Regions from separate parts of the Pseudomonas sp. LB3P81 genome, predicted to be linked through region 3. Evidence: predicted binding sites of a transcription regulator. Region 3 holds the regulator's gene; each other region holds the start of a gene.

Region 1 (5,409 bases), 1.1 Mb from region 3:
GCTCGACCGGCGTGTGACCATTGAAGTGAGCGACCGCCTCCAGCAAATGATCCACCGCAATGACTTTCAGCCCCGACGCCAGACAAGCCTCCTCGGCATTCGCCCGCGGCACCATCAGCGAACGTCCGGCCTTACGCGCCGCCAGCGCCGCCGGCAACACGCCCCTCACGGCACGCACAGCGCCTGACAGCGCCAACTCCCCCAGACATTCCACATCATCCAGCGTCAACGTCGGCACCTGCACGCTGGCTGACAGAATCCCCAAGGCAATCGCCAGATCGAATCGTCCGCCGTCCTTCGGCAAATCCGCAGGCGCGAGATTCAGCGTGATGCGCCGCGCCGGAAACTGCAGCCCCGAATTGATGATCGCGCTGCGGACCCGGTCTTTGCTTTCCTTCACCGCCGCTTCGGGTAAACCGACCATTGTCAGAGAGGGCAAACCGTTGGCCAGGTGGACTTCGACGGTAACGGCAGGCGCATCCACGCCAATCTGGGCGCGGCTGTGGACGATGGAGAGGGACATGGGTCGTTCCTTGAGCTGTCGGGGGACCGCTTCCTGCGGTTTTTTGAAGGGTAGTCGGGTGAGGAGATTCTGGTGGGATGGGTGAGGGGGCAAACTTTCACTGGATGTTGCGAATGGTTTGGCCTGAATTGCGGGCGAAAAAAAACCGCCTTGATGAGACGGTTTTTTAATTGCAGGCTTTGGTGAGGCCAAGGCCTGCGTATCCTCAGTGGATACACTCGCGTGTGTTGAGGTTATGCATGTTTGATCGACGATGCAAGTATTGCCAGCGCTTGAACGCGTCATACGTCGCCAAACTGAATGCCAACTGGTGTAACGCTCGGCACATCAGAATGAATGATCAAACACTAATGGCTTGATACAACTTGTTAACTTTTTCAGGTCGTTTTACCGCGATAGCCTTTGATGGGCTGCGATACCATTCGCCCCTGACGATGCCCGCTCATCGGGTGGTTCGCGAAGAGTGGCCGGGACCGTAAAGATTTCATGTTCCTCGACACGGTGTGAGAACCGTGCCGGTGCTGTTTTTGGGGAACCCACACCCGGCCGCCTTGGTGGATACGCTCGCGTGTAATCCCGAAGGTGTTCGTACGCCGGAAAGTGCATCGGAGGTTTGGCCCCACGCAAGGAGGGCCAAAATATGTCTAAGTTTCTTAAACATATGTGGCGCCTCGTTAGAAGCGCGTTATGGGCTTTTCGCCTATACGAGTTTCTGCGAGACCATTGGGATGATTCGTTGTAAGGATTGAACCGATGGAAACCGCTCCTGTCTCGGCAGGGGCGGTTTTTTTGTGTCTTTTTGAAAGTCGACGATCTTTCTGCTTCGGAAACTCAAAGCGACAGTAATACTCGTGAAGCCCGCTTCCACCACGACGTCACCGGGCGTCTTGCCTGTTCCCGCTCCGTCATCATCTGCGGTACATCCTGCAACCGAATCCACGGCTGGTTATTCCAGTGCAGCAAACTCAACGACATTTCCGGCCAGTTCAGCAGGTTCAGTATCGGGCGCTCGGGTGAAGTCGGTTGTTGTGCGTCTCTGAGGGCAGGTACGACTTCGTGAGTCAGCCATTCGCGCAGGCCTCGGTATTCGGGGCAGTAGTGGTAGACCAATAATGCGTATACGCCGGATTCGCTGATCAATAGGGTGTTTTCGATGCCGCCGTGGATGAGCATTTGGGCGGATTGGCGTTGGTCAGGGTCAAGTTTTCGAACGGCGCGGTCGTCGAGGTAGAGGCGTAGGAGTCGGCCTAGGTCGCGGGCGCTGAACCAGGGTTGGTTTTCCAGGAGGAGGGCGTGGAGGTGGAGTTTGTGGCGGGTGAAGACGTGTGGGATCAGATAAGCGTCATCGCTATTCATTGATACAGCTCCTCTTGCTTAAAGGGCTGCCCGCAATCGTCGCCAAACAATTGGGTGGCAGTTGTACGCGGGTTGGCGAACCGGAGCAAAAGGAACCCGGCAGACCCGAAGGTCTCCCACGCACAACCGCCATAACTCGAGAATGGTCGTCGTGCTCCTTAAGCTTCCAGGTCGCCAAACCCAGTGCTGAACATTCAGCATCGGGTGAGCTTAGGAACCGGGGCTTTGCGGCGCAATCGGACGGCGGATGAGATCTTTGTAGGACGTTGCCGGGATTTTTGAGGGCTTAAAGATCAAAAGATCGCAGCCTGCGGCAGCTCCTACAGGTGAATCTGAAGGTCGTTCCGACCTTATTCGCGAGCAAGCCCGCTCCCACAGTGGATCGGGTTTCAAAGTGGGATATGCGGTGTTACTCGGTTGGGGGATTCAGCTTTGCTTCAAGCTCCGCGACCTTCGCTTCAAGGCTCTCCAGACGTGCACGAGTGCGGGTGAGCACCACCATCTGACTATCAAACTCTTCCCGGCTCACCAGGTCCAGTTTGCTGAAACCGCTCTGCAACAACGCCTTGAACTGGCTTTCGATTTCGCTTTTCGGCAGTGGGGTGTCGCCGCTGAAGAGGCGGGAGGCGGTGCCGGTCAGGGCGTCGAGGAAGTCTTTGGGTGCGAGCATAGGAAATGTCCTGAAAACAATTGCGGGCAGTGTATCACGCAGTGTCTATAGTCAATTCCGACCGCAGGGATGCACGTTTTTCGCGCATGCGGACGGACGGCGTCGCACTGTTGTTGTGCGTAATGGATCAGGCAATCGCGAGCTGTGGCCTGTAGTAACCGGCAAAGGCTTGATATCAGAGGTTTTTGGCGAGATGGCAAGCTTTCTGCTTAGACGATAGTGACCCATGCACTGATGCAGTCGCTGTGACGAATGCAGTGCGCCAAGCGGAACGGGGAAGTGTTTCGTGCGGAGCGGTTAGCCGGCGTCGGACGGGCAGGTAAGGCCGACGATGCGTTACAAAGCCAGGCACTGCGCTTAGACTTGAACCGGGTTTGTTTTCCTGGGGCAAGTCCACCAATTCGGGAGAGAGTTTTCATGAAGCTAGTCACTGCCATCATCAAGCCGTTCAAGTTGGACGACGTGCGCGAATCGCTGTCCGAGATCGGCGTGCAGGGTATTACCGTTACTGAAGTCAAAGGCTTCGGTCGGCAGAAGGGTCACACCGAACTGTATCGCGGCGCGGAATACGTGGTCGATTTCCTGCCTAAGGTGAAGATCGATGTCGCCATTGACGACAAGGATCTTGACCGGGTTATCGAGGCGATAACCAAGGCTGCCAACACCGGCAAGATCGGTGACGGCAAAATCTTCGTGGTCAATCTGGAACAGGCGATTCGCATCCGTACCGGCGAAACCGATACCGACGCGATCTAAGCCGCCACAAACCCCAACGCCCCAGGAGAAAACAATATGACTCTGCGTAAAATCGCAGGGCTAGGAGCCCTGTTGTCCCTCGTAATGCCCGGCCTGGCCATGGCGGCAGACGAAGTGGCGGCCCCAGTCCTCAATTCCGGCGATACCGCCTGGATGCTGACCTCGACAGTCCTCGTGCTGTTCATGACCATTCCCGGCCTCGCGCTGTTCTACGGCGGCATGGTTCGGTCGAAAAACATTCTTTCCGTGATGATGCAGTGCTTCGCCATTACCGGTCTGATCAGCGTTCTGTGGGTCATTTATGGCTACAGCATCGCGTTCGACACCACCGGCATGGAACAAGGCGTCGTCAACTTCAACTCGTTCGTCGGCGGCTTGGGCAAGGCCTTCCTCGCCGGTGTCACGCCAGCCAGCCTGACCGGTCCTGCGGCGCTGTTCCCCGAGTCGGTGTTCATCACCTTCCAGATGACCTTCGCCATCATCACCCCGGCGCTGATCGTCGGTGCCTTCGCCGAGCGGATGAAGTTCTCCGCCATGCTGATCTTCATGGGCATCTGGTTCACTCTGGTTTATGCACCGATCGCGCACATGGTCTGGTCTGGCAACGGCGGCCTGCTGTGGGACTGGGGCGTGCTGGACTTCGCCGGCGGCACCGTGGTGCACATCAACGCCGGTGTGGCCGGTCTGATCGCCTGCCTGGTACTGGGCAAGCGCAAAGGCTTCCCGACCACCCCGATGGCACCGCACAACCTCGGTTACACCTTGATGGGCGCTGCGATGCTGTGGGTCGGCTGGTTCGGCTTCAACGCCGGCTCTGCCGTAGCGGCCAACGGCACTGCCGGTATGGCAATGCTCGTGACTCAGATCGCAACTGCTGCTGCCGCACTGGGCTGGATGTTTGCCGAGTGGATCACCCACGGCAAACCAAGTGCACTGGGTATCGCTTCGGGTGTGGTCGCCGGTCTGGTTGCTATCACCCCAGCCGCTGGCACCGTGGGCCCGATGGGCGCTCTGGTGATCGGTCTGGCAGCGGGCGTGGTGTGCTTCTTCTGCGCAACTACCCTGAAACGCAAACTCGGTTATGACGATTCCCTGGACGCCTTCGGTGTGCACGGTATCGGCGGTATCCTCGGCGCGATCCTGACCGGTGTGTTCGCCGCACCGGCGCTGGGTGGCTTCGGCACCGTCACCGACATCGCCGCACAAGTCTGGATTCAGTGCAAAGGCGTGGGCTTCACGGTGATCTACACCGCGATCGTCACCTTCATCATTCTCAAGGTACTGGACGTCGTTATGGGCCTGCGTATCACCGAAGAAGAAGAGGCCGTCGGCATCGATCTGGCACTTCACAACGAACGCGGCTACAACTTGTAAACACACGCATAAAAATGTGCCCGGCTTGCCGGGCATTTTTTTGTCTGGAATTTGTCAGTGAAGCAACTGCTGAAAGGTTTTTTCGTACACGTTCAGTGGCGTTTGCGACGGGCGTTTTTCTGCGGCCAATGGCTTACATGATTGAAGGAATATTAGGGCCTTTGTTTTTTCCCAGAGCGCGCTAGAATGCGCCCCGAACGTGCGGAGAACTGTATGTGGCAACAGACTCTGATTACCTTGCGGGCGAGGCCCCGGGGCTTTCATCTGGTAACGGACGAGTTACTCGCCGGCCTGCCTGAACTCAAGGCGTGTCGGGTCGGTCTGTTGCATTTGTGGCTGCAGCATACCTCGGCGTCGTTGACCATCAACGAGAACGCCGATCCGGCGGTACGTCGCGACTTCGAACGATTTTTCAATCGTCTGATCCCACAAGGAACAGACGGCTATGAGCATAACGACGAAGGCCTGGACGACCTCCCGGCGCACTTCAAGGCCAGCGTGCTTGGCTGTCAGCTCAGTTTGCCGATTTCGGCAGGCCGACTGGCGTTGGGGACCTGGCAAGGCATTTACCTGGGCGAGCACCGTGATTATGGCGGTGCCCGTAAAGTCCTCGCCACCGTGCACGGTGAAGGGGCATGAACCGCTGGTCACCAGTGGTTATTGAATTTTTCCGGCGGCTATCGACAGACGGTGAAGCTGGGCTATAACTAATCTGCTTTTCGCAAGTCAT
Region 2 (5,409 bases), 580 kb from region 3:
TCAGTGGCGGCGGTTGGCCCAGGTTGTAAACATTTGGGAATGGTTTTCCGGGATCGCCTAAACGCAACAAATCCCTGTGGGAGCGGGCTTGCTCGCGAATGCGGTGTGTCAGTCAACATCATTGCTGAATGACACACCGCATTCGCGAGCAAGCCCGCTCCCACAGGGGATTTTTATCAGTCATAAAATTGCGGGCATAAAAAAGACCTCCCGAAGGAGGCCTCTTTTTGTCACGCCGCTTGCGCAGGCGCTACCGGATCAGCAGCTGTAGTACAGCTCGTATTCCAGTGGGTGTACGAAGGTGCGAACCTTGATTTCTTCTTCGCTTTTCAGAGCGATGTAAGCGTCGATGAAGTCATCGGAGAACACGCCGCCTTTGGTCAGGAACGCGCGACCTTTGTCCAGCTCTTCCAGGGCTTCTTTCAGGCTGCCGCAAACTTGTGGGATCTCTTTCGCCTCTTCAGGCGGCAGGTCGTACAGGTTTTTGTCAGCAGCGTCGCCTGGGTGGATCTTGTTCTGGATGCCGTCCAGGCCAGCCATCAACAGTGCAGCGAAGCCCAGGTACGGGTTGGCTGCCGGATCCGGGAAGCGGGCTTCGATACGGCGAGCGCGAGGGCTGGACACGTAAGGAATACGGATCGAAGCGGAACGGTTGCGAGCCGAGTAGGCCAGCATTACTGGAGCTTCGAAGCCCGGGACCAGACGCTTGTAGGAGTTGGTCGACGGGTTGGTGAAGCCGTTCAGGGCCTTACCGTGCTTGATGATGCCGCCGATGAAGTACAGAGCGGTGTCGGACAGGCCGGCATAGCCTTCGCCAGCGAAGGTGTTCTTGCCATCTTTGGCGATGGACAGGTGAACGTGCATACCCGAACCGTTGTCGCCGTACAGAGGCTTAGGCATGAAGGTCGCGGTGCGGCCGTATGCGTCGGCAACGTTGTGTACGCAGTACTTCAGGGTCTGAACTTCGTCAGCCTTGGCCACCAGGGTGTTGAACTTCACGCCGATTTCGTTCTGGCCAGCAGTTGCCACTTCGTGGTGGTGAACTTCGATGACCAGGCCCATCTCTTCCATGGCGTTGCACATGGAGGTACGGATTTCGTGGTCGTGGTCGAACGGCGGAACCGGGAAGTAGCCGCCTTTGACGCCTGGACGGTGGCCTTTGTTGCCGCCTTCCACGTCCTGGTCGGACATCCACGAACCTTGTTCGGAGAAGATTTTGAACATGGAGCCGGAGATGTCGGACTTGAACTTCACTTCGTCGAAGATGAAGAATTCTGGTTCCGGGCCAACAAATACGGTGTCACCGATACCGGTCGACTTCAGGTATTCCTCGGCACGCTTGGCGATCGCACGTGGGTCGCGATCGTAGCCTTGCATGGTCGAAGGTTCGATCACGTCGCAAACCAGGATCAGGGTCGGCTCTTCGGTGAACGGGTCGAGGACGGCAGTGCTGTCGTCCGGCATCAGGATCATGTCGGAGGCTTCGATGCCTTTCCAGCCAGCGATGGAGGAACCGTCGAACATTTTGCCTTCTTCGAAGAAAGCTTCATCCAGCGCGTCGCGAGCCGGCATGGTCACGTGGTGCTGAGTGCCTTTAGTGTCCGTGAAGCGCAGATCAATCCACTTGACGTCATGATCTTTGATGAGTTGAACCGACTTCGACATAGTGTCCTCCGGGTGGATTAGGGCTGGTAGTGGATGCCCTTAAATGTTTGTGATGCCGGCGCGAATACTCTGCCAAGGCAACCTGCCTCACAAGGGAGCAAATTGCATGCCAGTGCCCCAGCATGGGTTTTTTGCCCCAATAGCACGCTTATAAAGGCACGAAGCGCCTTTGCGTGAAAAATATCGCCCTACAATGTAGCGTTAAAATCCGTAAATGACCCGTTTTGGTGCGCTGAAAACCTTCTGCACATTAACTGGTTAAACCTTGAGCAATTTCCGCTATAATCCGCGCCCCCCTTTTTCGGCTGGTCCAGCGCGCGCTGTTTTCATGAAACTAATCGTAAAAGTCTTCCCCGAGATCACCATCAAGAGCCGCCCGGTACGGATGCGTTTCATCCGCCAGTTGGCCAAAAACATCCGCACCGTGCTCCGCGACCTGGACCCGGCCGTGGTGGTGAACGGTGTGTGGGACAATCTCGAGCTTGAAACCCGCGTCAGCGAGCCCAAAGTACTGAAGGAGATGACCGAGCGCCTGAGCTGCATGCCGGGCATCGCGCATTTCCTGCAGGTCGACGAGTACCCGTTGGGCGACTTCGATGACATCGTCGCCAAGTGCAAGCTGCACTTCGGTGATTCGCTGGCCGGGAAGATTTTTTCGGTTCGCTGCAAACGCGCCGGCAAGCATGAATTCAGTTCGATGGATGTCGAGAAATACGTCGGCAGCCAACTGCGTCGTCAGTGCGGCGCCGCCGGAATCTCGCTAAAAGAGCCGGAAATCGAAGTCCGCATCGAAATTCGCGACAAACGGTTGTTTGTGATCCACAGCCAGCACAACAGCATCGGTGGTTATCCGCTGGGTGCCTTGGAACAGACGCTTGTGCTGATGTCCGGTGGCTTCGATTCCACTGTTGCTGCTTACCAGATCATGCGCCGCGGCCTGATGAGCCATTTCTGCTTCTTCAATCTGGGCGGGCGGGCCCATGAACTGGGCGTCATGGAGGTCGCGCACTTCATCTGGAAGAAGTACGGCAGCTCCCAACGCGTGTTATTTGTCAGTGTGCCGTTCGAGGAAGTACTGGGAGAAATTCTCGGGAAAGTCGATAACAGTCATATGGGTGTAGTTTTGAAGCGTATGATGTTGCGCGCTGCTTCCCGTATTGCCGATCGGCTGGACATCGAAGCGCTGGTGACCGGCGAAGCGATTTCCCAGGTGTCGAGCCAGACATTGCCGAACCTGTCCGTGATCGACTGCGTGACCGACAAGCTGGTCTTGCGTCCGCTGATCGCCAGTCACAAGCAGGACATCATCGACCTGGCCAACGAAATCGGCACTGCCGACTTCGCCAAGCACATGCCGGAGTATTGCGGGGTCATCTCGGTGAACCCCAAGACCCATGCCAAGCGTCCGCGCGTGGAGCATGAAGAGAAAGAGTTCGACATGGCGGTCCTTGAGCGTGCGCTCGAGAACGCCAAACTGGTGCCGATCGATCGTGTGATCGACGAATTGGGCCAGGACCTGCAGATCGAAGAAGTCAGCGAAGCACTGGCGGGCCAGATCATCATCGACATCCGTCACCCGGATGCCGCTGAAGACGAGCCGCTGGAACTCGGTGGCATTGAGGTACAGACGATGCCGTTTTATGCATTGAACGCTCGTTTCAAGGAACTGGACCCTACTCGCCAGTACCTGTTGTATTGCGACAAAGGCGTGATGAGTCGCCTGCATGCCCACCATTTGCTCAGTGAGGGGCATGCCAATGTGCGCGTTTATCGACCGAGCTAAGAGCCCGGGGCTGTTTGCCTGTGGCCTGCGTCATCGGCCCCCCGACTCTGCCGTCAAGCTGTAACGGCAAGGCCTGACTCTACTGTTAATCGCTGCCAAGACTTGTCAGCACACCGAATCCTCTGATCGAGATACACAAGTGATCGAAAATCTACGCAACATCGCCATCATTGCTCACGTTGACCATGGTAAAACCACCCTGGTAGACAAACTCTTGCGTCAATCCGGCACTCTGGAGCGCAACGAGCTCAACGACGAGCGCGTGATGGACTCCAACGACCAGGAGAAAGAGCGCGGTATTACCATTCTGGCGAAAAACACCGCCATCAACTGGAACGGCTTCCACATCAACATCGTGGACACCCCGGGCCACGCCGACTTCGGCGGCGAAGTTGAACGCGTAATGTCGATGGTTGACTCCGTTCTGCTGCTGGTTGACGCTCAAGACGGCCCTATGCCGCAAACCCGTTTCGTGACCAAGAAGGCTTTCGAAGCCGGCCTGCGTCCGATCGTGGTCATCAACAAGGTTGACCGTCCAGGCGCGCGTCCGGACTGGGTTCTGGACCAGATCTTCGACCTTTTCGACAACCTGGGTGCCACCGAAGAACAGCTGGACTTCAAAGTCGTCTACGCCTCGGCCCTGAACGGTATTGCCGGTCTGGACCACACCGACATGGCTGAAGACATGACCCCGCTGTACCAGTCGATCGTCGACAACGTACCTGCGCCGAAAGTCGACCGTGACGGTCCGTTCCAGATGCAAATTTCCGCTCTGGACTACAACAGCTTCCTGGGTGTTATCGGCGTTGGCCGTATCGCTCGTGGTCGCATCAAGCCGAACACTCCGGTTGTCGCTATCGACGCCGACGGCAAGAAGCGCACCGGTCGTATCCTGAAGCTGATGGGTCACCACGGTCTGCACCGTATCGACGTTGAAGAAGCAGCTGCCGGCGACATCGTCTGCATCAGCGGCTTCGAGCAACTGTTCATCTCCGACACTCTGTGCGACCCACTGAACGTTGAAGCGATGAAGCCGTTGACCGTCGACGAGCCAACCGTTTCCATGACCTTCCAGGTAAACGACTCGCCATTCTGCGGTAAAGAAGGCAAGTTCGTGACCAGCCGTAACATCAAGGAACGTCTGGACAAAGAGCTGCTGTACAACGTTGCTCTGCGTGTTGAAGAAGGCGACTCGGCTGACAAGTTCAAAGTTTCCGGCCGTGGTGAGCTGCACCTCTCGGTACTGATCGAAACCATGCGTCGCGAAGGCTTCGAAATGGGTGTTGGTCGTCCGGAAGTGATCATCCGTATGGTTGACGGCGTGAAGCACGAACCGTACGAAAACGTGACCATCGACCTGCCGGAAGAATCCCAGGGTTCGATCATGGAACAGATGGGTATCCGTAAAGGCGACCTGACCAACATGGTTCCGGATGGCAAGGGCCGTGTACGCCTTGAGTACAACATCCCGGCCCGTGGCCTGATCGGTTTCCGTAACGAGTTCCTGACCCTGACCTCCGGTGCAGGCATCCTGACCTCGATCTTCGACCGTTACGACGCCATGAAGTCCGGCGACATGTCCGGCCGTCAGAACGGCGTGCTGGTATCGGTTGCTACCGGTAAGGCGCTGACTTACTCGCTGGAAACCCTGCAGTCCCGTGGCAAGCTGTTCATCGAACACGGCCAGGACATCTATGAAGGTCAAATCGTTGGCTTGAACAGCCGCGACAACGACCTGGGTGTTAACCCGACTAAAGGCAAGAAGCTCGACAACATGCGTGCTTCGGGTAAAGACGAAACCATCGCTCTGGTTCCGCCTGTACGTTTCACTCTGGAGCAAGCTCTGGAATTCGTACAAGAAGACGAGCTGTGTGAAGTCACTCCTAAGTCCATCCGTCTTCGCAAGAAGATCCTGGGCGAAAGCGAGCGTACCCGCGCTGCCAAGAAGTCCGGTAACTAAG
Region 3 (5,409 bases):
TGCAGGACCTGGCCCAGACGTTCGGTCAGGTAGACGGAGCGGTGATGTCCGCCGGTGCAGCCAATGGCAATGGTGACATAAGCACGGTTGCTGGCGGCAAAGCGGGGCAGCCATTTGAGCAGGTACGTGGAAATGTCCTGGAACATCTCTTCGACGTCCGGCTGGGCCGCCAGGTACTCGGCAACTGGTTGATCAAGCCCGGACTGATCGCGTAGCTCCGGCTTCCAATAGGGGTTTGGCAGGCAACGCACGTCGAACACCAGATCGGCGTCCACCGGCATGCCCCGCTTGAATCCGAAAGACTCCACCAAAAACGCAGTGCCGGGTTCCGGCTGGTTCAGCAGGCGCAACTTGATGGTATCGCGCAGCTGATACAGGTTCAGGTTAGTGGTGTTGACCTTGAGATCGGCGAGGTCGGCAATAGGCCCGAGCAGGTTGGTTTCATCGTTGATCGCCTCGGCCAGCGAGCGATTGGCATTGCTCAGCGGATGACGACGGCGGGTTTCCGAAAAGCGTTTGAGCAAGGTTTCTTCGTCGGCATCCAGGTACAAGACATCGCACTGGATATGTCGGCTGCGCACTTCTGCGAGCAGTTCCGGAAAACGGGTCAGGTGACTCGGCAAGTTGCGCGCGTCGATGGAGACGGCAACCAGCGGCTGCGCCAGCTCAGTGTGAATCAACGCACGTTCGGCCAATTCCGGCAGCAGCCCGGCGGGCAGGTTGTCGATGCAGTAATAGCCGTTGTCCTCGAGAACATCGAGCGCGGTACTTTTACCTGAGCCGGAACGGCCACTGACGATGATCAAGCGCATGATTAATGCCCGTTTTGCTCGTCCAGGACAACCTGATACAAGGCTTCATTGCTCGGGGCGCTACGCAGGCGATCACGGACTTCCTTGCGATCAAGCATGCTGGCGATCTGGCGGAGCAATTCAAGGTGCGCATCGGTAGCCGCTTCCGGGACCAGCAGAACGAAGAGCAGGTCAACCGGGGCACCGTCGATGGCGTCAAAATCGATGGGAGCGTCCAGGTGCATCAAGGCACTGATGGGCGATGTGCAACCTTTCAGCCGGCAGTGGGGGATAGCGATGCCGTTACCAAAACCGGTCGAGCCGAGTTTTTCACGGGCAATCAAAGCCTCGAAGACATCTTGCATCTCCAGAGCCGGCACTTCGCGGGCGATCAGATTGGCAATTTGCTCGAGGGCTTTCTTTTTGCTGCCGCCCGGCACGTTCATCAGGGAACGGCCGGGGGTCAGGATGCTTTCAAGTCGGATCATGGGTTGGGAGTGTTAACGACCGGTCGCGCCCTGGAGGAGGCTCTGGGTCTTTTCCTTATGCTTTTTGAGTTGTTTATCCAGCTTGTCGGTCAATGCGTCGATCGCCGCGTACATGTCGGTATGTTCCGCGTTTGCGACCACTTCATTGCCGGGAATATGCAGCGTGGCTTCGATTTTCTGCTTCAGCTTTTCGACCGTCATCGTGACCTGCACGTTGGTGATCTTGTCGAAATGCCTCTCCAATCGTTCGAGTTTTTCGCCGATGTAGGTGCGAAGAGGTTCGGTCACTTCCAGTTGGTGTCCACTGATGTTGACTTGCATACAGCTTCTCCTTCGTTGCCAGTGCATAAAGCGGTAGACCAGATGATCTACCACTGGAACGCTGTGGCGTGGCTCTACATCAACCGCTTGCGTTCGCTCGAAGGCGCGATCCCTAGGGATTCGCGGTACTTGGCGACGGTGCGGCGAGCCACCTGAATGCCTTGTGCCTCCAGTAAACCAGCGATCTTGCTGTCACTCAACGGCTTTTTCTGATTTTCCGCAGCAACCAGTTTTTTGATGATCGCGCGGATCGCCGTGGACGAGCATTCGCCGCCTTCGGAGGTGCTGACGTGGCTGGAGAAAAAGTATTTCAGCTCATAGATGCCCCGAGGGGTATGCATGAATTTTTGCGTGGTCACCCGGGAAATCGTCGATTCGTGCATGCCCACCGCTTCGGCGATGTCATGCAGGACCAGCGGCTTCATGGCTTCGTCGCCGTACTCCAGAAAACCGCGCTGATGCTCGACGATCTGGGTGGCAACTTTCATCAGGGTTTCGTTACGGCTTTGCAGGCTCTTGATGAACCAGCGGGCTTCTTGCAACTGATTGCGCATGAAGGTGTTGTCGGCGCTGGTGTCGGCGCGGCGCACGAAACCGGCGTATTGGGCGTTGACCCGCAGCCGCGGTACCGATTCCTGATTCAGTTCTACCAGCCAGCGCTCGTTGTCCTTGCGCACGATCACGTCGGGAACGACGTATTCGGCTTCACTGGACTCGATCTGCGAGCCCGGGCGCGGGTTGAGGCTCTGTACCAGTTCGATGACCTGGCGCAGTTCATCTTCCTTGAGCTTCATCCGACGCATCAGCTGGCTGTAGTCGCGGCTGCCGAGCAAGTCGATGTAATCGGTGACCAGGCGCTTGGCCTCGGCCAGCCAAGGTGTCTTGGCAGGGAGCTGACGCAATTGCAGCAGCAGGCATTCACCCAGGTTGCGGGCGCCGATGCCGGCCGGTTCGAATTGCTGGATGCGATGCAGGACGGCTTCGATCTCGTCCAGTTCGATGTCGAGTTCCGGATCGAAGGCTTCGAGGATTTCCTCAAGGGTTTCGTCCAGGTAGCCCTGATTGTTGATGCAATCGATCAGGGTTACGGCGATCAGGCGATCGGTGTCGGACATCGGCGCCAGGTTCAGTTGCCACAACAGATGGCTTTGCAGGCTTTCGCCGGCCGATGTGCGGGTGGTGAAATCCCACTCGTCGTCATCGTTGCTCGGCAGGCTGCTGGCGCTGGTCTGGTAGACGTCTTCCCATGCGGTGTCGACGGGGAGTTCGTTGGGAATGCGCTCGTTCCAGTCGCCCTCATCGAGGTTGTCCACCGTCGGGGCGGTTTCCTGGTAGGAGGGTTCAGACACATCGGCATTGGGTTGCTGTTCGGCTTTGTCGGCCAAGGGGTCGGCGTTATCGAAGTCGTCGCCTTCTTCCTGGCGTTCGAGCATCGGATTGGACTCCAGGGCTTCCTGGATTTCCTGTTGCAGGTCCAGGGTCGACAATTGGAGCAGGCGGATGGCCTGTTGCAGCTGCGGTGTCATCGTCAGCTGCTGGCCCATTCTCAAGACTAGCGATGGTTTCATGGCAGGGGCTTAACACCTTATTCGCCGGCGCACATGCGCCATCCACTACAGGGCGCCGGAGCGCCAAACATAAGCAAATTATATGCCTGAAACCACAACGTTTGCCTAGAGCGTCGTGACAATAAAAAACTGTTGATTTTTTATCGAGACGAGCGCTCGGGCGACTTGCCAGACACCTCAGTGCTTACAGGCGGAACTCGTGGCCCAGATACACTTCCTTGACCAGGTCGTTGGCCAGGATGGTGGCCGAATCACCTTCGGCGATGAGCTGACCATCGTTGACGATATAGGCGGTTTCGCAGATATCCAGGGTTTCACGGACGTTGTGGTCAGTGATCAGCACGCCAATGCCCTTGGCTTTGAGGTGGTAGATGATCTGCTTGATGTCACCCACCGAAATCGGGTCCACGCCGGCAAAGGGTTCGTCGAGGAGGATGAATTTCGGGTTGGTCGCCAGTGCCCGGGCGATTTCCACGCGGCGGCGTTCACCACCGGACAGGCTCATGCCGAGGTTGTCGCGGATGTGGCTGATGTGGAATTCCTGCAGCAGGCTTTCCAGCTCTTTGCGACGATCGGCCTTGTCGAGTTCCTTGCGGGTCTCGAGGATCGCCATGATGTTGTCGGCGACCGAGAGTTTGCGAAAGATCGACGCTTCCTGCGGAAGATAGCCGATACCGGCCTTCGCACGACCGTGCATCGGCTGGTGGCTGACATCCAGATCATCGATCAGGACGCGGCCCTGATCGGCCTGAACCAGGCCGACGATCATGTAGAAGCAGGTGGTCTTGCCGGCGCCGTTAGGGCCAAGCAGGCCGACGATCTGACCGCTGTCGATGGACAGGCTGACGTCGCGCACGACCTGACGGCTCTTGTAGCTCTTGGCCAGATGCTGAGCTTTCAGAGTTGCCATTACTGGGCCTTTTGCTCGTCGGTTTTCTTTTTCGGCTGGATAACCATGTCGATGCGCGGACGCGACTCGGTCACGTTGGTGCCTTTGGCACGACCGGCGGTGGCAAGCTTTTTGTTGGTGTCGTAGACGATTTTCTCGCCTTGGGTAACGTTGCCGTCCTTGTCGATGACTTTGGCACGATCAATCAGCACGACGCGGTCTTGCGAGGCGTGGTACTGGATGGTGATGCCGTAGCCCTGAACCGGTTTGGTGTCGCCGGCGGTCTGCAACTGCTCGAAGTAAGCCAGGTTGCCCACCGAAGTCACCACGTCAATGTCACCGGCCGGGGTACGGGTGATGGTGACCTTGTTGCCGGTAACCTTCATCGAACCCTGGGTAATGATCACGTCGCCGGTGTAGGTGGCAACGCCATTCTTGTCGTCCAGTTGGGCGTCGTCGGCCTGGATGCGGATAGGCTGCTGTTGATCGTTCGGCAGAGCCCAGGCGCTCACGCTTCCCAGTGCTGCGCCCAGACCGAGCAAAATAGGGAGAGTTTTAACGAGCCTCATACTGTCCTCTTACGTTCGATAGCAGGTGTATCCTGCTTTCTTTCAAATACGCTTTCATTCCCTTGCCAGTCGATACACCGCCAGCGCCGTCGATTCTAACGGGTTGATCGGTCTGCGCATATTGCTGTTGCGGGAACACGGTCATGCGGGTGGTGGTAATCAGGGTCTTGCGGTTTTTCTCGTCGAAACGGGTGATGCGCACCGAGTCGATCAGTTCGACCTGGGTGCCGTCCGGGTTGACTTCGCCGTGTTCGCTCTGGACGTGCCAAGGGAATTCGGTGCCGCGGAACAGGTTCAGGTCCGGATTGGTCAGCAGCGTCACTTCGGTCGCTTTCAGGTGTTCAACCTTGTCGGACGTCATTTCGTACTGCAGCTTGCCGTCCGGCAGGTACTGCACGCTGTGGGCGTTGAGTGCGTAATAGTCGATCGCGCTTTCATCGACCTTTGCCACCGGCTGGTCAAGGAAGCGTTCCGGGCTGATGTTCCAGTAGCCGACCGCAGCAAAAATCGCTGTGATGCAGCCGAACACCAGGATGTTGCGAAATTTCTTGCTCAGCATAGTTGGCTCACAGGTACGCAGCGTTGGCCGCATCGAGGCGGCCCTGGGCGCGCAGGATCAATTCGCAGAATTCGCGGGCGGCACCCTCGCCACCACGGGCCTGGGTGATGCCATGGGCGTGTTCACGCACGAAGCTGGCGGCATTGGCTACTGCCATGCCCAGGCCGACGCGGCGAATCACCGGCAGGTCTGGCAGGTCGTCCCCGAGGTAGGCGACTTGTTCG

The links. The regulator sigma-54, encoded in region 3, starts transcription at its own class of promoters, with help from an activator protein. The targets are predictions, from matches to a motif close to ANTGGCATNNANNTTGCTNT.
Region 1: a site for sigma-54 is predicted at 2,742-2,761, ahead of glnK (P-II family nitrogen regulator). Genes of this name have one in related genera too.
Region 2: a site for sigma-54 is predicted at 1,760-1,779, ahead of glnA (glutamate--ammonia ligase). Genes of this name have one in related genera too.

Annotation. Positions count from the first base shown of each region.
Region 1 is NZ_JBUBVG010000001.1:3,583,120-3,588,528, forward strand. Features, by position in the region: partial or broken gene ACYZTL_RS16480 (magnesium chelatase domain-containing protein) at 1-523, opposite strand, end outside; gene ACYZTL_RS16485 (BRO-N domain-containing protein) at 1,355-1,879, opposite strand; gene ACYZTL_RS16490 (accessory factor UbiK family protein) at 2,289-2,549, opposite strand; gene glnK (P-II family nitrogen regulator) at 2,967-3,305, shown strand; gene ACYZTL_RS16500 (ammonium transporter) at 3,342-4,679, shown strand; gene ACYZTL_RS16505 (secondary thiamine-phosphate synthase enzyme YjbQ) at 4,893-5,318, shown strand.
Region 2 is NZ_JBUBVG010000001.1:3,024,687-3,030,095, reverse strand. Features, by position in the region: gene glnA (glutamate--ammonia ligase) at 259-1,665, opposite strand; gene thiI (tRNA uracil 4-sulfurtransferase ThiI) at 1,994-3,448, shown strand; gene typA (translational GTPase TypA) at 3,588-5,408, shown strand.
Region 3 is NZ_JBUBVG010000001.1:2,441,587-2,446,995, reverse strand. Features, by position in the region: gene rapZ (RNase adapter RapZ) at 1-812, opposite strand, end outside; gene ptsN (PTS IIA-like nitrogen regulatory protein PtsN) at 815-1,279, opposite strand; gene hpf (ribosome hibernation-promoting factor, HPF/YfiA family) at 1,292-1,600, opposite strand; gene ACYZTL_RS11375 (RNA polymerase factor sigma-54) at 1,675-3,168, opposite strand; gene lptB (LPS export ABC transporter ATP-binding protein) at 3,353-4,078, opposite strand; gene lptA (lipopolysaccharide transport periplasmic protein LptA) at 4,078-4,626, opposite strand; gene lptC (LPS export ABC transporter periplasmic protein LptC) at 4,613-5,185, opposite strand; gene ACYZTL_RS11355 (KdsC family phosphatase) at 5,193-5,409, opposite strand, start outside.